One region of the Dietzia sp. JS16-p6b genome, then DNA from elsewhere that is predicted to be linked to it. Evidence: riboswitches for the same ligand, from Rfam matches in the RefSeq annotation. Region 1 holds a riboswitch; each other region holds the start of a gene.
The links. A riboswitch is a leader RNA that binds a small molecule or an ion and turns the genes downstream of it on or off. The one in region 1 is predicted to bind cobalamin.

Region 2: it holds a riboswitch for cobalamin, as region 1 does, so the genes downstream of both, CT688_RS00785 (VWA domain-containing protein) here and CT688_RS05385 (hypothetical protein) in region 1, are expected to answer to the same signal.
Region 3: it holds a riboswitch for cobalamin, as region 1 does, so the genes downstream of both, CT688_RS01035 (ABC transporter substrate-binding protein) here and CT688_RS05385 (hypothetical protein) in region 1, are expected to answer to the same signal.

Annotation. Positions count from the first base shown of each region.
Region 1 covers NZ_CP024869.1:1,186,324-1,194,126, forward strand. The annotation lists gene CT688_RS05365 (alpha-amylase family glycosyl hydrolase) at 1-629, opposite strand, end outside; gene CT688_RS05370 (globin) at 665-1,060, opposite strand; gene CT688_RS05375 (HNH endonuclease) at 1,275-1,886, shown strand; gene CT688_RS05380 (undecaprenyl-diphosphate phosphatase) at 2,023-2,949, shown strand; cobalamin riboswitch at 3,096-3,285, shown strand; gene CT688_RS05385 (hypothetical protein) at 3,325-4,134, shown strand; gene CT688_RS05390 (iron ABC transporter permease) at 4,131-5,243, shown strand; gene CT688_RS05395 (ABC transporter ATP-binding protein) at 5,240-6,055, shown strand; gene CT688_RS05400 (ABC transporter substrate-binding protein) at 6,052-7,125, shown strand; gene CT688_RS05405 (hypothetical protein) at 7,197-7,803, opposite strand, start outside.
Region 2 covers NZ_CP024869.1:168,154-175,956, reverse strand. The annotation lists gene CT688_RS00815 (FAD-dependent monooxygenase) at 1-34, opposite strand, end outside; gene CT688_RS00810 (VOC family protein) at 31-657, opposite strand; gene CT688_RS00805 (fumarylacetoacetate hydrolase family protein) at 654-1,631, opposite strand; gene CT688_RS00800 (TetR/AcrR family transcriptional regulator) at 1,748-2,446, shown strand; gene CT688_RS00795 (cobalt-precorrin-4/precorrin-4 C(11)-methyltransferase) at 2,509-3,276, opposite strand; gene cbiE (precorrin-6y C5,15-methyltransferase (decarboxylating) subunit CbiE) at 3,273-4,517, opposite strand; cobalamin riboswitch at 4,607-4,794, shown strand; gene CT688_RS00785 (VWA domain-containing protein) at 4,816-6,966, shown strand; gene cobO (cob(I)yrinic acid a,c-diamide adenosyltransferase) at 6,966-7,580, shown strand; gene CT688_RS00775 (cobyrinate a,c-diamide synthase) at 7,574-7,803, shown strand, end outside.
Region 3 covers NZ_CP024869.1:219,923-227,725, forward strand. The annotation lists gene cobF (precorrin-6A synthase (deacetylating)) at 1-396, shown strand, start outside; gene CT688_RS17450 (hypothetical protein) at 439-576, shown strand; gene CT688_RS01025 (ABC transporter ATP-binding protein) at 643-1,434, opposite strand; gene CT688_RS01030 (iron ABC transporter permease) at 1,431-2,432, opposite strand; gene CT688_RS01035 (ABC transporter substrate-binding protein) at 2,497-3,525, opposite strand; cobalamin riboswitch at 3,580-3,760, opposite strand; gene CT688_RS01040 (hypothetical protein) at 3,806-4,153, opposite strand; gene CT688_RS01045 (NTP transferase domain-containing protein) at 4,155-5,942, opposite strand; gene CT688_RS01050 (TetR/AcrR family transcriptional regulator) at 5,939-6,580, opposite strand; gene CT688_RS01055 (MFS transporter) at 6,698-7,803, shown strand, end outside.

The DNA.
Region 1 (7,803 bases):
AGGTCGTCCGGTTTGGCCAGACCGTGCGCCACGTCGATCCGGAACCCGTCGACCCCCAGGTCGAGCCAGAAGCGCAGGGTCTGCTCGAGGTCGTCGCCCACGTCGGGGTGCGACCAGTCCAGGTCCGGCTGCTCGGGCGCGAAGAGGTGCAGGTACCACTGCCCGGGCGTCCCGTCCGGTTCGGTGATGCGCGTCCAGGCCGGCCCACCGAACACCGAGGGCCAGTTGTTGGGCGGCCTGGAGCCGTCGTCACCGAGGCCGTCGCGGAAGAAGTAGCGCTCGCGTTCCGGACTGCCCGGGCCGGCCCCCACCGCCGCCGCGAACCACGCGTGTTCGACGCTCGTGTGATTGGGCACCAGGTCCATGATCAGGACCATCTGCGCGGCGTGCAGCGCCTCCACCAGTCGCCGCAGCGTCTCGACGTCACCGAACAGGGGGTCGACGTCCCGCGGGTCCGAGACGTCATAACCGTGGTCGGCGCCGGGGGACCTCATGATGGGGGACAGCCACACCCCGTCCACTCCCAGCAGTTCCAGGTAGCCGACGTGGTCGATCACCCCCTGTAGGTCGCCGTAGCCGTCCCCGTCGGCGTCGGCGAAGGAGCGCGGGTAGATCTGGTAGAGGACCATGTCCTCCCAGGGCCGCGTGGAGTGGGCCGGCGACGTCACATGCCCTCCGGGGTGTTGACCATCATGGCGGCGGCGCGGGTGAAGTACTCGACCATCGCCGCCCGGTGCTCGTCGTCCAGGGTCTCGCGGTCGATCGTGTCCACCGCGGCGAGCATGTGGGTGAGCCAGGCGTCATGCGCCGCCCGGTCGACACGGAACGGGTTGTGGCGCATCCGGAGTCGGGGGTGGCCGCGCTGCTCGGAGTAGGTGGTGGGGCCGCCCCAGTACTGCTCCAGGAACATCCGCATGCGGTCCTCGGCCGGACCCAGGTCCTCCTCCGGATACAGCGGCCGCAGCACCGGGTCGTCCGCGACCCGCAGGTAGAACTCGTGGACCAGCGCCCGGAAGGTCTCCGCGCCGCCGATCTCGTCGTAGAAGGTAGTGCCGCTCATGCCCCCCATCATGCCCGTGGGATCCGCCAGGGGGACCGATCCCACCACCCGTCGGCCCCGGTCGCCGGGGGCGACGCGGGCGAGGCGGCTGACCTGTGCGCGGCGATAGCACACGAAGTGTTCATCGAGGGTGCATCATCGTTGCAGGCGAGGTTCACTACGGACCCGGTCGCTGATGGTGGACTGGGCACGGGCAGATGAGTGGAGACCGACCATGGGCACAGCCGTGCGCGAGAATTCGGAGTACCGACAACCGGGGTCACGAGCCCCCGTTCGACTCGAACGCGTCCCCGACCCGCACGTCCCGCTGACCGCCGCGCCGCGGGTCCTCCTGCTCAATGCCGGTTACGAGGCCCTCACAGCCCTTCCCGCTCGTCGCGCCGTGGTGATGCTGCTCGGCGGCAAAGCGGTGGTGGTCCATGACCACCCGGACGAGATCCTGGTCCGATCGGTCGACACGGCCGTCCGCGTGCCCTCGGTGATCATGCTCCGCGAGTACGTCCGCATCCCGTACCGTGCGCAGGTGCCCATGACGCGGGCCGCCCTGATGCACCGCGACTCCCACCGGTGCGGGTATTGCAACGCGCGCGCGACCACCATCGACCACGTGATCCCGCGCAGCCGCGGGGGCGCACACGAATGGGAGAACTGTGTGGCCTCCTGCGCGCCCTGCAACCACCGCAAAGCGGACAAGCTCCTCTCCGAGCTGGGATGGGAGCTCCGGGTTCCGCTGGTGGCACCGAGGGGCCGGACGTGGCGGCTCGTGTCCCAACTGCGCGAGATCGGCCCGTACTGGGAGGACTACCTGTACCTCGACGCCGCCTGAGGGCCATCCGGCACGTGCCCGCGGGCCCGACCACCGAGGTGGTTACGGTGTGAGGTATGCCTGATTCTCCGCTTACTGCCGACAATGCGTCCGCCGGGGCCCGGTCGGTCGGAACGACGGCGGAGCATCACGCTCGATGAGTCTGTGGGAATCGGTCCTCCTGGGAGCGATCCAGGGACTCTTCATGTTCATCCCGGTGAGCTCGTCCAGCCACCTGGTGCTGGCGCAGCAATGGCTGGCGGCCGAAGGGTCGCCTCTGCCCGCGCCGGACACCCCGGAGATGATCCTCTACAACCTGGTGGTGCACCTCGGCACGATGGTCTCCGTCGTCGTGGTGATGTGGCGACCGCTCACGCGCCTGCTCAACGGCATCTGGCGCGAACTGGGGCTGTGGCGTCGCAGGCGCACGCTGCGTCACCTGATCCATCTGCGGCTCGCGCTGCTGGGCCTGCTGACCACGGCGATCACCGGGGTCCTGGGGCTGGTCATCCGCGCCTACGGCACCGACGTCTTCGTCACGCCGTGGGCTGTGGCGCTGATGCTGCTGATCACCGGCGTCGTGCTCTGGTGGTCGGACTCGGTCAAGACGACCTGGCGCGGGGCCACCCAGATGACGGTGCTGGTCGCCGTGGTGATCGGTGTCGCCCAGGCGGCGGCGCTCTTTCCCGGCCTGAGCCGGTCTGGGCTGACCATCGCCGCGGCGCTGGCTCTGGGTATGCACCGGCCACTGGCAGCGCAGTTCAGCTTCTTCGTCGCCATACCCACCATCCTCGCCGCCACCGGCGTGCAGTCGCTGAGCCTGCTCGATCCCGCCGCCTTCGACGGCGGGCTCTCGCTCGGGTGGCAGGACTACGTGCTGGGATTCGTGGTGGCCGCCGTCGTCGGTGCGGGAGCGCTGTGGTTGGTGCTACGGCTGCTCTATCGCGGGCATTTCCGGGTCTTCGCGGTGTACGTGGTGGCCCTGGCGCTGTTCGTCCTGATCACCCAGCCGGACTTCGGTGACGCCCCGCCGGTGGATCAACTGCCGCTCGATCAGGATCAGGTCGCCCTTCACCACCAGTGAGCTCCGGTGCGACTGCCGGGGGTCAAGTCCGTGGGGAGCCCCGCGCGCAGGGCAGCACCCCACGGCAGCACCCGGGCCGCTCGACCCCAGACCCGTGATCGCGCGGCCTCCGGGCGTCCTGACCAGCCCGTCTGTTATCGTCCACAGTGGAACCGACCGCATCCGGCTTCCCTTGACGGGGACGATCGGATGCCAGGGAACCCGGTGAGATTCCGGGACTGGCGCGCAGCGGTGTGGGGTACCGAACCGACAGGATGCCACTGGAATTCGTTCCGGGAAGGCGTCGGGGAGGGCTGATCCCGAGTCCGAATACCTGTCGGTTCCGCGACATCCGAGCGAACCTCGCGCACAGGTTCCGAAGAGACAAGGCCACCCGTGTACTCCACGTATGGGCCCGTCGGCATGGGGATCAGCGCCCTGGCCGAGCGGGCGCTCGAGGCATCGCCCGTCCCTCATCGATCTCGACCCGACCCCGGCGACCCGGACTGGCGGAGCGTCACCGAGCTCTGCGAACCCGCGACATGGCAGGAGCTCGGTCGGCGATACTCCCACAGTCTGGGGACCCCGCACGCGGCGCCCGGGCTACTGTGCTCGCTCCAGCACTACGCCGGCCGGGCTCTCGGCCTCATGGTGGCGGCGTGGTGTGCGGACGGGACACTCCTGCATCCGGGCCATGACCGCTGGTGGGCACTGATCGACCGCGCCGGCGCGACACTCCAGGTGTCGCTGCCCGACACTCCGGTTCTCGGTCGCGAGCAGGACCCCGGCGCACTGGTCGACAGCATCCGGAGTCACGTCGATCCCCTGGTGGATGCGTGCGTGGACGCCGGCACCGTCACACGCAGGGCCGCTCTCGGGGGAATCGCGGCCTCGTGCGCTGGCGCATTCGGGGCCGCGTACCGGACCGTGGGGGGTCCACGGCGACGCGCGGTCGAGACGGACGCCGACGTCGTCACCGGCGCGTTCTCCGATCGACCGCTGGTGACGATGATCCGCTTGGGTGGCACGCCCGCGTTGGTGCACGACCGGCATTCGTGCTGTCTCATCCGGTTGGGAGCGCAGAGGTCCGAGTGTGACTCGTGTCCCCGGGTCCCCGAGGCGCAGCGGCGTTCGCGGCAACGGCACCGGCAAGAGCAACGGTTGCGGCGGGACCGTGGAGGCGTCCCAGGGAAGAGCACCCGATGACGGGCCTCGGGGTGGGCGTTCGTCCGAGCCGTCGGTCGCGGCCTGTCACCGACGCGGGCTCGGCCTCGTTCCGTACCGCCCGCAGGCTCCCGCCTGTCCCACTGGCGATCGTGCTCACCGCCCTGACGGCCATCAGCGTGGTCAGCTCGGTCGCCTTCGGTGCCGAGCACATCCCGGTCGGCGACGTGTGGCGGACGGTATGGGCGGCGATCACCGGCGGCGAGGCCGAGCGTGCGCACTCCATCATCATCCTCGACCTGCGGCTTCCCCGGTCGGTGCTCGCCGCGGTGGTGGGTGCGGGTCTCGCGCTCGCCGGAGCTGCGATGCAGACCCTCGTACGCAATCCCCTGGCCGACCCGTACCTCCTCGGGGTATCGGCGGGGGCCGCGGTGGGTGCCACCGCGGTGATCACGCTCGGCGTCTTCGGCGGTCTCGGCGTGTGGGCGCTGTCCGGGGGGGCGTTGCTCGGCGCGTTGGGAGCGACCGTGCTCGTCTATGCGGTCGCGAGCGCCACGGGTGGGCTCACCGCGCTGCGGCTGATTCTCGCCGGAGTCGTGTTGTCGGCGGCGTTCACCGCGGTGTCGTCGTTCATGGTCTTCGTGGCCACAGACTCGCGGGCGGCCGAGACGGTCATGCACTGGATGCTCGGCAGCGTCGCCGGGGCGACGTGGTCCACGGTGCCCCTCGCGGCGGGAGTCGTCGCGGTGGCTCTGGTGAGCGGGCTGCTCCTGCACTCGTGGCTCGACGCGTACGCGACCGGGTCCGACACGGCGGCCTCGCTCGGGGTGCCGGTGCGCGCGCTCCGGATCGGGCTGTTCGTCGCGCAGGGCCTGCTGGTGGGGGTTCTCGTGGCCGTGGCCGGGGGCGTCGGATTCGTGGGTTTGATCATCCCCCACGCCGCCCGCCTCGTCGTGGGTGCCACGCATCGCGCGATGCTGCCCGTCGCCGCGGCGGGGGGAGCACTCTTCCTGGTGTGGGTGGACGTGGTATCCCGGGTGATCGCCGCCCCCCAGGAGATGCCGCTCGGAATCGTCACAGGGATCATCGGTGCGCCGATCTTCCTGCTGCTCATGGGACGCCGCGCCTACACGTTCGGGAGCGCCTCGTGACGGGGGCGGGCGCCGTGCGCCTGGTCGCGGACGACTTGTCCTGTGCGAGGGGCAGGCGGATCGTCGTCTCCGGCGTTCATCTCGAGGTGCCGTCCGGATCGCGGCTCGCGCTGGTCGGTCCGAACGGCGCGGGAAAATCGACACTGCTCAGGGTGCTGGCGGGTCTGGACGCCCCGGTCTCGGGTTCGGTGACCGTGGACGGGGTCGACGTGCACAGGATGCGGTCCCGGCAGCGGGCACGGCTGATCGCGGTCCAGGGTCAGGAGGAGGCGCCCTCGGCTGAACTCACCCTGTCGGAGGCCGTGGCCCTCGGACGGACTCCGCATCGCACGCCATGGGCGTTGGGGGAGGAAGGCGAGCAGGACATCGTCGAGCAGGCGCTGCGGACGGTGGGCCTGGCCGGGCGTGGCGACCAGTCCTGTACGAGACTCTCCGGCGGTGAACGCCACCGGGTGGTGCTCGCGCGGACTCTGGCCCAGCGCACCCCGATGCTCATGCTCGACGAACCCACCAACCACCTCGACGCCGCCTGGCGGCTGCGATTGATGGACGCGCTCGAGACGCTGCGTTCCACCGTCGTGGCCGCCATCCACGACCTCGACCTGGTCCTGCGGTACTTCGATGCGGTCGCCGTCGTCGATGACGGCGGCATCGTCGCGTACGGGCCGCCCGTCGAGACATTCACCGCCGAGCTCCTCGACGAGGTCTTCGGCGTCCACGGCTACATCGTCGCCCACCCCCGCACCGGCCGACCCCACCTCCTCCTCGGAGACGCGGTCGCCACCACTACAGAAGGCAGGACCTACCCATGACACGTCCGATCATCACCGCAGGACCCGTCCTGGCGGTGACGCTGGCGCTCCTCTCCGCCTGCGGTTCCGACGCCGCCGCACCCGGCGGCGGCGGTCCCGGGGGCGAGGTCACCGTGGTCAACTGCGGGGAAGAGGTCACCTACCCCGAGACGGTGGACGAACTGTTCGCGTATGACCCGGGCATCATCTCGATCGCGCTGGCCGCCGGTGCCCGCGACCAGATCACCGCGGTGGCCGCGGCGTCCAAGGACGAGGACCTGCTGCGGTTGGCGTACGGCGACCAGATCGACGGACTCAACGAGGTCACCGAACAGGGTCCGACCCTGGAGAACGTGGTCGCGGCGCAACCCGACGTCGTCTTCGCCGGGTGGAACTACGGGTTCTCCGAGTCACGAGGACTGACCCCGGAGATCCTCGCCGGACACGATATCGGGGTCTATCAGCTCACGGAGGCGTGCCGCCAGACCGAGGGCGAAGCCCAGCGCGGGACCATGGACCCGTGGGACGCGCTCGACACCGACCTCCGCAACATCGGCATCATCACCGGGAACGCCGACGCGGGCGCAGCAGCCGCGGACGAGGTGGCCGAGCGGGTGGACGCTCTTCGCGCCCTTCCCGCCCCGCAGGACGCACCGACGGTGTTCCTGGTCGACAGCACGAGTGACACCATCCTGTCGTCCGGCTCGTTCGGCGGTCCACAGGGGATCATCGACGCGGCGGGGGCGCGAAATGCCACCGAGGACGTCGCCGACACCTGGACCAGCATCAGCTGGGAACGCCTCGCTGCCGAGGATCCGGATGTGATCGCGTTCGTCGAGTACGGCGAGCAGACCGTGGAGGACAAGATCGCCGCGCTCAAGGCTCACCCCGCCAGCCGTGGTCTCAAAGCCGTACGCGAGAACCGCTTCGTCAACCTCCCCTACGGCATGTGGGTGTCGAGCCCCCTCAACGTCGACGCGGCCGAGACGATCCGCGCAGTCCTGGAGAAGCACGGGCTCGTACCCCACACGGGCCTGACCCCCGGGCTGGACGTGTCCGAGCTCGGACTCGGGGGCAACGACTGGCTCTGAACCGGCAGATCGCAGCAGGGGCGGCAGGAGTGGGTGGGGACGTGTCGAGACGGCCCACGTGTCCGGGCCGATTACCGGGTTGTTCCCGGACGCGGCGTCGAGGAGCCGACGGCGATTTCGTCGACTCCCTGGCCGGAGCGTGCGTCGGGGCGAATCCAGCGCACTCGGCCCGGAGATCGTAGGTGGAGGTCGATGGTGTGACTCGCCGCGCCGTCCGGTGTGACCGTGACGCGACCGGCCGCGGTCCAGGTGGCGCCGTCCGGGGTGGTCACGATATCGGCTCTCCGACTGCTGGCCCGGGCCCGTGCGATGGTGGTCTCGTCGTGGACGGGTACGAGTTCGTCGTCGACCACCTCGCGGACCCGGAAGCTGTCCGGGCCGCCGCCTCGAAGCGCGCCATATCGCTCGGTCACCTGGGTGGTCAATCCCGGGTAGGTCAGGACGAAAAGGCGGTCGTCGACGAGGACGGTGTCGTCCCCGCCGTCGGTAGATACACGCCGCAGTGTCACTCCGGCCCGGTCGTTGTGATCGCAGCGGACGATCTCGTCTCCAGCGGTGATCCAACACCCCTCGCGGTCGGCATGGACTGCGCGAGTCCACATGGCGGCGGGCGGCTCGATCACCAGCGGCAGGAGGTACTCGGTGACGAGTGGCGGCGTGGATGCGGTGTCGATGTGG
Region 2 (7,803 bases), 1.0 Mb from region 1:
AGATCACGACGGGGGCCCGGGTCTCGGGGCTCATAGCGTGCGGAACGTGATGGCGCGCTTGTTGGACCGGGCGGTGGTGCCCGGACGCACTCCCGCCTGTCGGTGCACGAGCTCGGAGGGCGCCGCGCCGCCGCGGAGCCGCTCCAGCAGATACCCCGGGTCGATCATGACGCCGATGGGGTTGTCCGCGAACTCCTCGCTGTCGAAGAACGCGGCGGTCTCCTCCGCGGTGGGGAAGTTCTCAACCTGGAACTCGAGGCGGATCCCATCCGGGTCCTCGTAGTACAACGACGTGGTGGGGCCGTGATTGATCGACCACACCGGTTCTATCCCGAGAGATGCGAGGCGCTCGTGGTTGAGGAGCAGCCGTTCGAGCGAGCTGTAGGTGAACGCCAGGTGGTCGACCCCGAGGATCTTGCGGCGGAGCCTGGCCAACGGGAAGAGGTAGCGCACGAAGCCGGGGATCTTGACCAGAGCCAGTCGATGACTCTCGTCGTCCCAGGTGAGGAAGGCGATCTGCTTGTCCTCGTGAACGACCTTCGCGCCCAGAACCGTCCGGTACCACTCGATCATCTCCGTCGCCCGTGGCGTCTTGACCACGTAGTGAGCGAGGATCTCCGGCGCGAGGGGGGTGTCGACCGGCTGCGCGATCGTCATGATGTCTCTCCGTTCGTCGAGTTCTCGGCGATGATGGGGGTGCGTTGCGTGCCCAGATCGAGAGACCCGTCTCCCGAGCGGATCGAGGCGGTGACGAGGTCGCCCGGTCGCAGGAAAGGGCCGTCCTGACTGCGTCGGATGAACAACCGCCACATCACGTGTTCGGGAAGCAGAGCGGTGGCCAGACGCCTGATGAGCGGATGGGGTGACTTCGCGGCGGTCCCGTGCGGCGTGCCGGTCAGGACGACGTCGCCGGGCGACAGGTTGCAGAACGTGCTCAGCTCGCTCAGCGTCTCGGCCGGTCGGTACAAGAAGTTCGACGTCGAGTCCGACTGCCGGACCTCGTCGTTCACCCTCAACTCCAGGTCTAGATCGTCGAGGAGTGGGAACTCGTCCTCGTCGAGGACGAGGAGCTCGGGGCCGAGCGGACAGAACCCGCGGTAGCTCTTGCCCTTGAAGTACTGCCCCTGAGGGAGCTGGACATCGCGGGCCGAGATGTCGTTGCCGATCGTGAGGGCGGCGACATAGCGGGGGAGCTGGTCGTCGGTGAGGGTGATCGGCCGGTCGATGGTCGCGCCGATCACCAGCCCCAGTTCGATCTCGTAGTCGAGCAGCCGCACATGGCGGGGGCGGGTGACGGGGTCGAACGGCCCGGACACCGAGGCGTCGGTCTTGTCGAAGAACAGGTTGAACGCGCGGTTGTCGGGATCCATGCCCGACTCGATGGCGTGTTGTCGGTAGTTCGCACCCTGGCAGATCACCCGACACGGGGTGGTCACCGGCGATACCACGGTCACGGCGGACAGCCGGTGGGTCGGGGGTCGATCGAGCCCGTCCCGCCACTCCTCGATTCCCCGCTCCAGCACCTCCCCGGTGGTCAGATAGGCGCCCTCCAGGGCGGTGACCTCGTCACCGTTGACGATGCCCCAGTGCGTCGTCCCCTCGGCGACGAACCGGATCAGTCTGACGGCCATGCTGGCTCCTCCATGTCGAACACGATGTCGGGAACCCTATCGATTTGGTTGACTGGCAGTCAATGACTTTCGGTCAGAAAGAGTGGCGGCCGGGCCCCTCTCGTACACTCGGGGGCGTGAACAGCGATGCCGGATCGCGCCCCGAGGACGCCCCCGGCGCCCGCAGCGCCTCGACGTCACGAGCCGAACGCAAGGTCGCGACGCGCGGTCGCGTCCTCGAGGCGGCCGCCGAGACGTTCGCCGAACGCGACTACAGCGCGGTCACGGTCTCCGAGATCGCTCGACGGGCAGGCGTCGCGCACGGTCTGGTGTTCCACCACTTCGGGTCGAAGCAGGGGTTGTACCGGGCGGTTCTCGACAGGTTCGTGGAGAACATGGACTCGGCGTTCGCCGCGGGCGCCCACACCGACCCCGCCGACGCGATCCGAGCCGGCCTCCGTGCGCACCTGTGCTACGTCGCCGATCACCCGGAACTCGCCCAGCGACTGATCGCCGGGGGGCGCTCACCGGACGCGGACGTACTGGAGGCGTCGCAGGCAGGACGCGCTCGAGCGCTCGAGATGCTGGCCGAGCTCGTCGGGGTCGACGCCGACGACGCCACCGTCCAGTTCGTCGGCCGAACGATCATCGCGGCTGCGGACGAAGCCTCGTTGAACTGGGTGCGGACAGGCTGCCGCCTTCCCGTCGACGACCTCGTGGAGTGGCTCGTCGAGGTGGGGTCCGCGGCGATCAGAGGCGCCGCCGTCCTGGACCCGGACCTCGACGTCGATACCGCCCTGGCGGTCGTGCACACCGGCCGGCGGCCGGGAGCCTAGAGCATTCCGTCCGGCGGCACGGACCGACCGAGCTAGGGTGGTCGCCGCGCGGTGGATCCGAGTCACCCCGCCACGCGCCGCCGCTTCGACTCCCTCTCCGGGTCCGAGGCATACAACCAGGACTCCGCCTCTCCCGGTCGCACGAGTGCCCGGCCCACCAGGATCACCGCGGCCTGCCGCAGGCCCGCGGCCTCGACGGCGTCGGCGATGTCGGCGAGAGTGCCGCGCAGCTCCACTCGGTGCGGGCGGCTCGCGTTGGCCACCACCGCGACCGGGCACTCCGCGCCGTGCGTGGGCACCAACCGTTCGGCGAGCTCGCGGATCCGGGTGATCGCCAGGTGCAGCACCAGCGTCGCCCCGGTCGCGGCGAAGTTCTCCAGGGATTCAGAAGACGGCATGGCCGTCGACCGGGCCTGGACCCGGGTCAGAACGACGGACTGCACCACCTCGGGAACCGTCAGCTCGACCCCTAGCTCCGCGGCGGCGGCGGCGTAGGCCGGGACGCCGGGCACCACGTCCCAGGGCACGCCGACTGCATCGAGCCGACGGGTCTGCTCGGCCAGGGCCGAGTACAGCGACGGGTCACCCGAGCACAGCCGCACCACCTCGAGCCCCTCGGCGTGGGCGGCCACGATCTCCGCGATGATCCCGTCCAGGTCCAGGTGCTGGGTGTCCACCAACCGCGCGTCCGGTCGGCAGTGGTCGAGCACGCCGTCGTCCAGATAGGTGCCCGCGTACAGGCAGACGTCCGCCGCGGCCAGAGCCGCAGCCGCACGCAGGGTGAGCAGGTCGGCGGCGCCGGGGCCGGCGCCCACGAAGTGAACGGTCACGAGCTCTCCCCTGTCTCCCGGCGGTCAGCCACGGCGGCGAACGGCGTGATCGCACACCACTGCACCACGGCCCGCGCGGGTGCCCAGCCGGTGAACGAGCCGATCGAGTCGGCGTGTTCCACGTGGAACCGTACGAGCTCACCGCCGAACTCCGCGCGGGCGTCGACGAGCACCCGCTCCGTCTCGATCGTCACGGCGTGCGCGACCAGTCTGCCGCCGGGACGCAGCGCCTCCCAGCACTGCCGCAGCAGCCCGGGCGCGGTGCCTCCGCCACCCACGAACACCGCATCGGGCTGCGGAAGCCCCTCGAGAGCCTGCGGCGCGCGCCCCCGGACGACCTCCAGCGACGGCACCCCCAGCCGCGCGGCGTTGCGCTCCACGCGCGCGGCCCGCTCGGGATCGGCCTCTACGGACACAGTGCGACAGGACGGGTGCGCGCGCATCCACTCGATTCCCACCGATCCTGCTCCGGCGCCCACGTCCCACAACAGTTCGCCGGCCGACGGTGCGAGCCGCGAGAGGGCCGAGGCACGCAGGTCGCGGCGGGTGAGCTGGCCGTCGTTCTCGAAGGCGTCGTCGGGCAGCCCCGGAACCACCCCGAGCGGGCGCGCGGCGGGCCCGGCCACGCACTCCACGGCCAGCACGTGCAGCTGGGGCGCCGCGCGTCCCGGATCCCAGTCGCGTGCCACACAGCGTTGACGGGCCTCGTCCGGGTTCCCCAGATCCGACAGCACGGTGAGCACGCTGTCCCCGAATCCCGCCCCGGTCAGCACCCCGGCGACGGCAGACGGCGTGTGGCGGTCCTCGGAGAGCACCAGCACCCGCCGTCCCGGCGCCAGCTCACGCACGAGGGTCCGGTGATCGCGCAGCACCACCGTCGCCTCGGCGGGCCACCGCATCCGGGCCCGGGCCAGCGCGACCGACGACACGGCCGGCAGCACCTCCACATGATCGGAGCCGAGCAGGTCGATCAACGTCGTGGCCACCCCGGCGACCAGCGGGTCACCCGAGGCCAGGGCCACGATCGACCGACCGTCGTAGCGCTCGAGAACCTCGGGCAACGCCGAGCGCAGCGGCCGAGGCCACGGCTCGCGTTCGGCGGTCACCTCGGGGGGCAGCATCGCCAGGTGCCGCTCCCCGCCCAGCAGGACGTCGGCGCCCAGGACGGCGCGGCGACGGGCCTCGTCGAGACCGGCCCAGCCGTCACCGCCGATCCCCACCACGACCACCTGTCCGTTCATGACGCGGAACCCTACCGTCGAACCCGCCCGCCGAGCCCGACCGCCCGGAACGCGAGGACGCTGGGTAGCCTCGCCCTTGAAGAGACAACTACACCCCCACAGCACGAGGTGCCCCACGACCCGCCCCGGGCGGTGCGGAGGGGAGAATCAGGGAAGCCGGTGAGAATCCGGCACAGGGCCCGCTACGGTAACCCGGCCTCTCAGGCGATCGCGTCCAGCGCGACCGCTCGAGATGAGCCGGGAAGTCCGGAGACCGGCCTCGCGCTGACCAGCCTGGCAGACGAGAGCGGGAGCCCCCATGCCACTGCACTACCCCTTCAGCGCCGTCGTCGGTTCGGACGACATGGCGCTGGCCCTGCTGCTGAACGCGGTCTCACCGTCGGTCGGCGGCGTGTTGATCCGCGGCGAGAAGGGCACCGCCAAGTCCACGATGGTGCGTGCGCTCGCGGGGATCCTGCCGCAGATCGAGGTGGTGACCGGCGACAGGTTCTCCAGCGCGCCCGCCGACCGTGGCGGCGACACCCCCGACGGGCCGATCCCCCACGACGCGCCCACCGAGCACCGACCGGTCCGCCTGGTCGAGCTGCCGATCGGCGCGACCGAGGACCGCATCGCCGGGTCCCTGCACCTGGAGAAGGCCCTGAGCGAGGGAGTGACCGCCTTCGAGCCCGGCCTGCTGGCCCGCGCGCATCGCGGACTGCTCTACGTGGACGAGGTCAACCTGCTCCACGACCACGTGGTGGACCAGCTCCTCGACGCCGCCGCGATGGGACGGGTGACCGTCGAGCGCGACGGGGTGTCGGTGGAACACGCCGCCCGCTTCGTGCTGATCGGCACCATGAATCCCGAGGAGGGCGAGCTCCGGCCCCAGCTGCTCGACCGCTTCGGCCTCACCGTGGAGGTCTCCGCCCCGCGGGAGGCGGAGCTGAGGGCCGAGGTCATCCGTCGCCGGGTCGCCTTCGACTCCGACCCGGACGGCTTCCGCGCGACCTTCGCGACGGAGGAGCTGGCCCTGCGTGAGCGGATCGTCGCCGCCCGGGAGCGCGTGGGCGGCATCGAGCTCACCGACTGGGCGCTCACGACGATCGCGACCGTCTGCGCCGGCTTCGACGTCGACGGCATGCGCGCCGACATCGTCACCGCGCGCACGGCCGCCGCCCACGCCGCCTGGGAGGGGCGGGACCGGATCACCCGCGCCGACATCCGCGTCGCCGCTCGCATGGCGCTGCCCCACCGCCGTCGACGCGCACCGTTCGACGCCCCGGGGCTCGACGAGGACCTCCTCGACCGCCTGCTGGGCGACGACGACGAGCCCGACCCCGACCCCGATACCCAGCCCGACCCCCAACGCGACCCCCAACGCGACCCCCAGCCCCGGGACGACGACACCGCGGGCGATGCCACGGCCGGCCGGCAGGACGCCGACCCCGCCGCCTCCGCGGGGGACGGCGGACATCCCGAGCCGGATGCGCAATCCGATGGGCCGAGCCCGGAGGCGGTCGACAGCACCGGGGCCAGTTCTGACACCGACGCCGTCGCAGATTCCGGCGCGGACGGCCGCCCGGGCGGCGCGACGACCGAGCCGGGGACGGTCACGGCGGGTTCGGACCCGTACCGGACGCGGCTGCTGACCGTCGCAGGGACGGGCCACGGAGTCTCCGGCCGCCGGTCCCGCGCGATCACCACGACCGGCCGCCGGACGGGCTCGACGGGGTTCACCGGTTCCGACGTCCACCTGCCCGCCACCATCCGCGCCGCCGCGCCCCGCCAGGCCGCGCGCGGGCGGCAGCCGGTGCTCGACGGCGGGCGACTGCTCCTGTCCACCCGAGACCTGCGCTCGGCGGTGCGGGAGGGCAGGGAGGCCAACCTGGTGCTGTTCTGCGTGGACGCCTCCGGTTCGATGGCCGCTCGCACCCGCATGGAGCAGGTCAAGACCGCCATCCTCTCCCTGCTGATGGATGCCTACCGCCGCCGCGATACGGTGGGACTGGTGACCTTCCGCGGGTCCGGCGCGCAGATCGCGCTGCCGCCCACCTCCTCGGTGGACGTGGCCGCCGCCCGCCTGGCGGAGCTGCCGGCCGGCGGTCGGACCCCACTGGCGGAGGGCCTGCTCACGACCGCCGAGGTGCTCCGCATCGCCCGGGTCCGCGATCCGCAGCGCAGACCCCTCGTCGTCGTCGTCACCGACGGCCGCGCCACCCACGGCCCGGACGCCCTCGCCCGGTCCCACGCCGCGGCGGCCGGGCTGGCCTCCCTACCGGTGGCGTCGGTGGTGGTGGACTGCGAGAGCGGTCGGTTCCGCATGGGCCTGGCCTCCGAACTCGCCGCCCACCTGGGCGCCGAACACATCCCGCTGGGCGAGGTGACGGCCGAGGGGCTGACCGACACCGTCCGGACCCGCACGGCCGCGCGACAGAGCCCCGCACACCCCGAGGGAGAGGTGGCCTGATGCCGCAGGGACAACCGACCCGCGTGCCCGACGACGGGCTGAGCACCCGGCAACGCCGCAACAAACCCCTGATCATGGTCCACACCGGGCCCGGCAAGGGGAAGTCCACCGCCGCGTTCGGCCTGGCCATGCGCGCGTGGAACCAGGGCTGGGACATCGGGGTGTTCCAGTTCGTCAAGTCCGCCAAGTGGCGCATCGGCGAACAGACCGTGATGGAGCGCCTCGCCCGACTGCACGCCGAGACCGGTGAGGGCGGGCCCGTCGAATGGCACAAGATGGGCTCCGGCTGGTCCTGGTCGCGCAAGGACGGCACCGAGGAGGACCACGCCGCCGACGCCGCCGAGGGCTGGGCGGAGATCACGCGCCGGCTGGCCGTCGAGCGACACGACCTCTACCTGCTCGACGAGTTCACCTATCCCATGAAATGGGGGTGGGTGGACGTCGAGGACGTGGTGGAGACGCTGACGTCGCGGCCCGGTCGTCAGCACGTGGTGATCACCGGCCGCGACGCCGACCCCCGGCTGCTCGACGCCGCCGACCTGGTGACCGAGATGACCAAGGTCAAGCACCCGATGGACGCCGGCCAGAAGGGGCAGAGGGGGATCGAATGGTGACGCACCTGCCCCGGCTCGTGGTGGCGGCGCCGGCGTCGGGTCACGGCAAGACCACCGTCGCCACCGGGCTCATGGCGGCGCTGCGGCGCAGGGGCCTCACGGTCTCGGGCCACAAGGTGGGGCCCGACTACATCGACCCGGGATATCACGAGCTCGCCACCGGACGACCGGGCCGCAACCTCGACCCGCATCTGGTCGGCGAGGACGCGATCGTTCCCCTGCT
Region 3 (7,803 bases), 970 kb from region 1:
ATCGTCGACCGGATCCTCGCCCGTGGCCGGCTCGACTTTGACGTGGAGGTGGTCCCGGGCATTTCCGCTCTACAGGTGTTGGCCGCGCGTCACCGGCTGGTCCTGCACGAGATCGGCGGGACGGTCACCGTGACCACTGGCCGTCGTCTGGCGGAGGTCGTCGCCGGCGGCGCGGACAACGTGGTGGTGATGCTCAACGCCGGCCTGCCTCTCGATCACCTGGCGGACTGGCACATCTGGTGGGGCGGCAACCTCGGTGACCGGGGGGAGTGCCTGATCTCGGGCGGGGTCGGCGATGTCTTGCCCGAGATCCGGAACGCGCGCGAGCGGTTGCGCACGGAGCACGGCTGGGTGATGGACGTCTACCTGCTGCGCCGCCCGGTCGCGGCCGGCTGACAGGGTGCCTACACTGGCGCTCCCCGATGATGGAGGTACCCGATGGCGTTCCTGAGAAACGCATTGAAGACCGGAGTCGCGCTCAAGGCCGTCGAAGTGGTCAGGCGGGAGGCGTCCAAGCCGGAGAACCAGCGCAAGGCCCGCGAATTCGCGGAGAAGCTCCGCAACCGCAAGCGCTGAACAGCTGCGCCCCTCGGTCGGGGATCGCGGACCTGCGCCCGCGGTTCACGCCCAGGCTCCCGCGGGTCAGCGGGCGAGATAGCGCACGTGCACCGCGGGTCCGTCGTGGAGCACCTCCGCGCGGACCCCGTACACCGTCTGTATCAGCGCTGGTGTGAGCACCTCCGACGGGCGGCCCCCGGTCACCAGGCGCCCCCCGGACAAGACCTCGAGCCGGTCGCAGAAGCTGGCCGCGAGGTTGAGGTCGTGCAGCGCCGCCACCACCGTCGCCCCGGTGCCCCTGACCAGGGCCAGGAGGTCGAGTTGATGGCGGATGTCGAGGTGGTTGGTCGGCTCGTCGAGCACGAGGACGTCCGGTTCCTGAGCCAGCGCCCGCGCGATCTGCACCCGCTGCCGCTCGCCGCCCGAGAGGGTGGCATACCGCTGGTCGAGACGATCGGTGAGGGCGGTGGTGGCGGCGGCGCGGAGTACGGCCTCCTCGTCCTGCGTGCGGGGGCCCGACCACGCGGCGCGGTGCGGGATGCGACCGAGTTCGATCACGTCCCGCACCGTCGGGTTCTGGTCGGTGGACACCTCCTGCTCGACAAGGGCCACGTGCCGGGCGACCCGCCTGCGGGGCAGGCGCCGGATGTCCGTGCCGTCGAACAGGACGCGACCGGTCGAGGGCCGCAGCAGGCCCGTCATGACGCGCAGCAGGGTGGACTTGCCCGAGCCGTTGGGGCCGAGGACCCCCACCATCGTCCCGGGCTCCGGTGCCAGGGAGAGATCTCTCAGGATGGGCCGACCGCGGACGGACCACGACACGCCCTGGGCTTCGAGGGTCGCCGCCCCCTGCCCCTCCGGGGGCCCGGTCGTCATCGGGCCCTGCCCGTGCGGAGGAGGAGGACCACGAACGCCGGCACGCCGATCAGAGCGGTGGCCACTCCGATCGGCAGTTCCTGCGGCGCGAGGACCGTCCGGGCGGCGGCGTCGATCCAGACCACGAAGACCGCTCCCATCAACGCCGCCGTCGGCACCAGGACGCGGTGCCGCATGCCGACCACCGCCCGGGCGGCGTGCGGCAGCACCAGACCCACGAACCCGATCGCACCACAGGTGCTGACGATGACCGCGGTGATGAGTGCGGTGACCACCATGAGCACGAGCCGGGTGCGGGCCACGTCCACACCGAGGGCGGCCGCCGCGTCCTGGCCGAAGGTGAAGGCGTCGAGGCTGGAGGTGTGCAGGAGACACACCAGCAGACCGGCGAGCACGACGACGCCGCACGCGGCCACGTCCGACCACCGGACGGAGGACAGCGAGCCCAGCAGCCAGAACAACACACCGCGGGTCTGTTCGGCGTCGGCCGCGGTATAGACGACGAACGAGGTCACGGCCGAGAACAGCTGGGTGGCGGCGACCCCGGCGAGCACCACCCGGTCGGTGGTTCCGCCGGAGGCGAAGGCCAACAGCAAGACGAACCCGAAGGCGGTCAGCGCCCCGACGAACGCGCCCGTGGTGAGACCGACCGCCCCCGCCCCCACACCGAGCACCACGATGAGCACCGCGCCCGTCGAGGCGCCGGAGGAGATTCCGAGGATGTACGGGTCGGCCAGAGGGTTGCGGAGCAGGGACTGCAGGATCACCCCGCACAGGGCGAGCCCCGCGCCGGCCAGTGCCGCCATGAGGGTTCTGGGCAACCGCAGGTTCCAGATGATCCCCTCCTGGATGCGCGTCAGCCCCGACTCGGTGCCGGAGAGCCGCGCCAGGGCGGACTGCACGACGTCGCCGGCCGTCAGACCCGAGGGACCGATCGTCAGGACCAGCGCCGTGGAGACCAGCAGGACGGCGACGCCGGCGATCCAGAGGATGCCCAGGGCGGCGGGGCGCCGGAGAGGAGCCTGTCTGGTGGTGCGAACCGGCGGGGCACTGGGCAGCAGGTCAGTTCGATGGATCGTGCTCACCGACCAGCCCGAGGTCGTCGAGGTCCGCGGCGACGGTCTCGACGCCGTAGACCGTGCGGAGGGAGGGGTTCATCTCTGCGCCCGTGAGCTCGATGAACCGCTTCTCGCGGACCGCCGACATCTCCCGGGTCACCGGATTCGATTCCAGGTAGGCGATCTTGGCGGCCCCGGTCTCGGCGGTCTGGCTCCGGCGGGTCAGGTCGCCGAGGACGATGACGTCGGGATCGCGCTCGGCCACCACCTCCCAGTTGATCTGGGGCCACTCCTGGGTGGTGTCGTCGAACACGTTCTTCAGACCGAGGGTCGTCGAGATCAGTCCGGGGGCGCCGCAGCAGCCGGCCAGGTACGGGGATTCGGAGTTGGCGAACCAGAACATCGCCGAGACTCCGGTCGCGTCCACGTCCTCGTGTGCCCGGTCAAGCCGGCCCTGCAGGTCCGTCACGAGTCGTTCTCCGGCCTCCTCGACCTGGAAGATCTGCGCGAGTTCGGTGATCTCCCGGTAGAGCAGATCCGGGGTGAACGGTTGCTCTCGCACCCCGTCCCCGGAATCGGAGATCTTGCCGACGCAGTCGGCGGGGGAGAGGTAGGTGCCCACGCCCAGCTCATGGAACTGCTCGCGGGTCGCGACGCCGCCCTCGCTGAGCGTGCTGCCGAACGAGGCGGTGACGAAGTCCGGTTCCACGTCGAGGACGGACTCCATCGACGGCGCGTTGTCGGCCAGTCGCGGGATGCCGGCGTTGGCCTCGGCGAACTCGTCCAGAACGGGGTCGGTCCAGGTGGCGGTGCCCACCATCCGGTCGGCGAGGCCCAGGGCGAGCAGGATCTCCGTCGAGCTCTGGTTGAGCGAGACGATCCGCTCGGGAGCGGAGTCGACGGTCACCTCCTGTCCGCAGTTCTCGATCGGGCCGACCGCGGGGCCGGCGGTGGCGGCCGGGTCATCGGCGGTGCAGGAGGTCAGGACGAGGGCGGCGGCGCCGACGAGGGCGATCAGGCCTGATTTGCGCATGGGTGTACTCCGAGGTCGCGGGCCTGGAACGCGAAGCCCGATCATGACCTTGCGGTGGGGACCGCGAGGGCCAGCCGGTATTCGGACTCGGGATCACCTGGACGGGGCGCCTTCCCAGATCCTGCGATCCAGTGGCATCGTGCCCCGCCATCACCCATACCGCTGCGCGTCAGTCCCGGAGTCACACCGGGTTCCCGCGACCCCAGGGGGTCATGCTGGCGATCAGACGTTAACACGACCCGGTCGTCAGCCCGTCCTGGAGCGTCCGGCTGCGCCCGTCCTACAGGTGCTGTATCCGGGCGAAGGGGTACCGAGCGATCGCGCCCACCACCAGCGCGTATGCGGCGGCGACGGCGAGGAAGCCGGTGGTGGAGTCCAACCGGAACTCGGACATCAGCGCGGGAACCACCGCGATCACTGGTGCCGACGCCAACCCGGCGGCGAGCAGGCACCACGTCGCCACCAGTCGGTTCGCCCTATGGGTCAGCACGGGATCATTGCGGACCCGGTCAGGCACCCGGTAGCCCTTGCGGGGATCGGTGACCCACCCACGGTGTCCGGTGTACGCGGCGAGCGCCGAGGCAACCGCGGCTAGATCGAACGCCACGGCGATGATCGTGTACCCCACCTCAGATCCAGTCGATGATCTCGACGAGATCGCCCGACGCTGCGCCCTCCGGGACCACGGCGAGCGCGGGAGCGCCTGCGAGGTCGGCGAGGTGGGCGGTGCGGACCCGGGCGGACAGCGACCATCCGCCGGCTCCGTCGGGCCGGGCCGGGAGGATCCTCGTCCGGCCCGGGGCGGTCAGCCGGTCGAGTCCGGGGACCGGCGCCAGCACCTCGGGGCGCGACCTCCCGGTGAGCGCGTCGACGAGCGCGCGGCCCGTCGTCGCAGCGGCGCTCACCGCAGCGAGGGGATTGCCGGGCAGGCCCAGCAGGACGCGGCCGTCGGGCAGGGCCGCCACGAGCTGCGACCCCCCGGGCCGGACCCGGACCCCGTCGAGCACTATCGCCGCGCCGGCCCGGTCGAGGGCGGGGCGCAGGTGGTCGGCCACCCCGCGGCCGGTCGCTCCGACCAGGACGACGACGTCCGCGTCCGACGTCGCGGATCCGGCGCGGCCCGTGAGCACCGCGTCCATGGCCTCGGCGGTGTCCGGGCAGTGACCGGGTGGCCCGGAACAGGCCAACCCCGCCCGCCCGAGCACCCCGACGAGGAGCGGGCCCACGGTGTCGCGGATCCGGCCCGGTGGGAGCGGCGACGGGCTGTGGGCGGGCAGGATCTCGTCACCCGTGGTCACGACGACCGCGCGCACCGGACCGCGGACCGCCACCGAGGTCAGGCCGGCCGAGAGGGCCGCGGAGGCCAGCGCGGGGTCGAGTGTGGCCCCCGCGTCCGCGAGCTCGTGGCCGGCGGCCCAGTCCTCGCCGGCAGGTCTCAGATCGTTCTGTCCGGCGGCACGGGGCAGTGCCCTCACCACGGCGGGCCCGGAACCGTCCCGCGTCACCTCGACGAGCTCATGGCGCAGCACCCTGTCGCTCCCCGCCGGGACGAGCGCGCCGGTGGCGATGGGCGCGGCGGCGCCGGGGACCAGTCCGGCGGGCGAGTCGTCCCCGGCCCGGCGGGCCCGGCCGGTCAACCGCCACGGCCCCTCACCGGCCAGGGCGTACCCGTCCATCGCCGACACGGGCTCCCGCGGCATGGGGTCGGCGGCGAGCAGCGGTGCGGCGAGCACGGCTCCGACCGCCTCGAGGGGAGGGCGCGCGGTCGCGGGCAGCGGGACGAGCGCCGCGCGCAGCACAGCCCCCACGTGTGCCAGCGCGATCGGCCCTGAGGCGGCCACCTCGGCCCAGGTGTCGACGTCCCGCGCGGGCGCGCCCACGGTCACACGGGTGAGAACCTCGTCGTCGTACAGGGCCCTGACCGGTCGCCCGGCCGGTCCTCGGGATCGCCCCAGGGACTCGAGTCGCGCGGCGAGGGCGCGGCGGTGCCACGCGGCGAGCAGGTACTGGTCGCGGCCCCCGGCGTCCACGGCCAGGACGGCGGCGGGCCGCCCGGTCGACTCGGCGTGCCGCCGCGCGCTGCCAGCAGCGGGCCGCCCCAGCGCGGCGACGAGACGGCGGAGGGTGTCGGAGTCGAGGTCGGGGAGGTCACAGGCGACGACGACGACGAGGTCCACCCTCTCCGGGAGCGCCGCCAGTCCCGCCGCGATCCCGGCGACCGGACCGGAGTAGGGCGGTTCCTCGCAGGTGTCGCCTCCGGGGCCGACCGTGACGACCGGGTCCGCCACGGCCGCGGCGGCGGCGACCACGGTCTCGAGCATCTGCCGGCCCGCCACCGCGATTCCTGCCTTGTCCGTGCCGTCGAGTCGGCTCGCGCGGCCACCGGCCAGGACGATCGCCCCGACGGAATCGGTCACGAGTCGGCCGCCGCGTCGTGCTGGTCCGTCTCACCGACCGGGCGGTCTCGGCCCGCGTTCCCCGCCAGGCGGCTGCGAAGGAAGTCGTCGACGAGGATCTCGATGTCCGTCTCGGCGAACGGACGCAGTCCGATCATGCGGGAGAGGACCACCGGCCCGGCGAGCTGTGCCACCGCCAGGTCGCGGTCCCCGGGGATCAGGGTCCCGGCGGATTCGGCGGCGGACAGGATCGCGTGCAGGGGGGCGGCGTAGGAGTCCACGACTCCGCGTCGCAGCTCGCCCACCTCGTCGTCGTCCCCGGCTCCCCGGCCCATCGCCAGCCATCCCCACATCGACTGCTGGAGGGGGGCGTCCTGGATCAGCCGCGTCATGGACGTGCACAGCTGGATGAGTTGATCGCGCACCGGGGCGTCGCCCGGAGGCGGCTCCGGCGCAGGCAGCAGGCGTCGGAACGCCGCGGCGATCAGTGAGTCGGTGGAGGGGAAGTTGCGGTACAGCGTGGTCCGGGCGACCCCGGACACGCGGGTGACCGCGTCCACCGTGACCGCCGCGGCGCCACCCGCCAGGAGTAGATCGACCGCGGCGTCGAGGAGTTTGCCCCGCGAACGTGCCCGGCGCGGATCGGTCGGAGACTTCATGGGTCCATTGTGACGGCCCCCGGTGGTATACGGTGGGGGACCCGACCGATACCGCCGGTATCGTTTCTCGACACGACCCACCCCCACCCCTGCCGACCCTGACCCCCGGGAGCCCACGTGCTGGAACTGACCACCGGACGGCGCCGCTGGCTGCTGTTCGTCAACATCGTGGCGGTGTCGCTGGTCGTCGCGACGATGTCCGCTCTGTACACGTCGCTGCCGGACATCGCCGTGGCCACCGGCGCCACCCAGGCCCAGCTCACATGGATCATCGACTCCTACACGCTGGCGCTCGCCGCGCTCGTGCTCACCGCCGGCGCGCTGGGGGACCGCTTCGGCCGCCGGGCCACCCTCATCGTGGGACTGGTCCTGTTCACCGCGGCCTCGGCCCTGCCCATCTGGCTGGACTCGCCGCTGTGGGTGATCGCCCTGCGGGCGGTGGCAGGGGTGGGCGCGGCGTTCGTCATGCCCTCCACCCTCTCGCTGCTCACCGCCAGCTTCCCGTCCGAACGCCGGGGCACCGCAGTGGGGATGTGGGCCGGGTTCGCGGGCATCGGCGGGATCGTCGGCCTGCTCAGCTCGGGCCTCATGCTGCAGATCTGGTCGTGGAAGTCGATCTTCGTGGTCTACTCCGTGGTCGGCCTTCTCGTGCTCCTGGCGGCCTTCACCATCGGCGAATCCGTGGCCTCCCGGCACGGTCGGCCGGACGTGCTGGGGTCCGTGTTCTCGGCGTTGGCGGTCGGCGGAGTCGTCTTCGGGCTCATCGAGGGGGCGCACACGAGCTTCGGAGAACCCCTCGTCGTCGTCGCCCTGGTGGCGGCGGTCGTGAGCCTGATCGGCTTCGTCCTGGTCGAACTCCGCGCCACCGACCCCCTCCTCGACGTGCGGTACTTCCGGCGCCGCGGCTTCACCACCGGGTCGGTCGCCGTGGGCATGCAGTTCCTCACGATCTTCGGGTTCTTCCTGCTCATGGTGCAGTACCTCCAGCTGGTCAAGGGGTACGACGCGCTTTCCGCCTCCCTGGCGCTGGCCCCGATGGTGATCCCGGTGATGGTCTTCTCGCTCCTCTCGCCCCGCATCACGGCGCGGGTCGGACTCCGGGTGGTCACCGTGGTGGGACTTGCGGCGATCGCGACCGGGATGGTCCTGCTCTCCCGGCTGGGCGTGGACTCGACCTACTGGGAGATCCTCTGGCCGCTGCTCGTGGCCAGTGTGGGACTGGG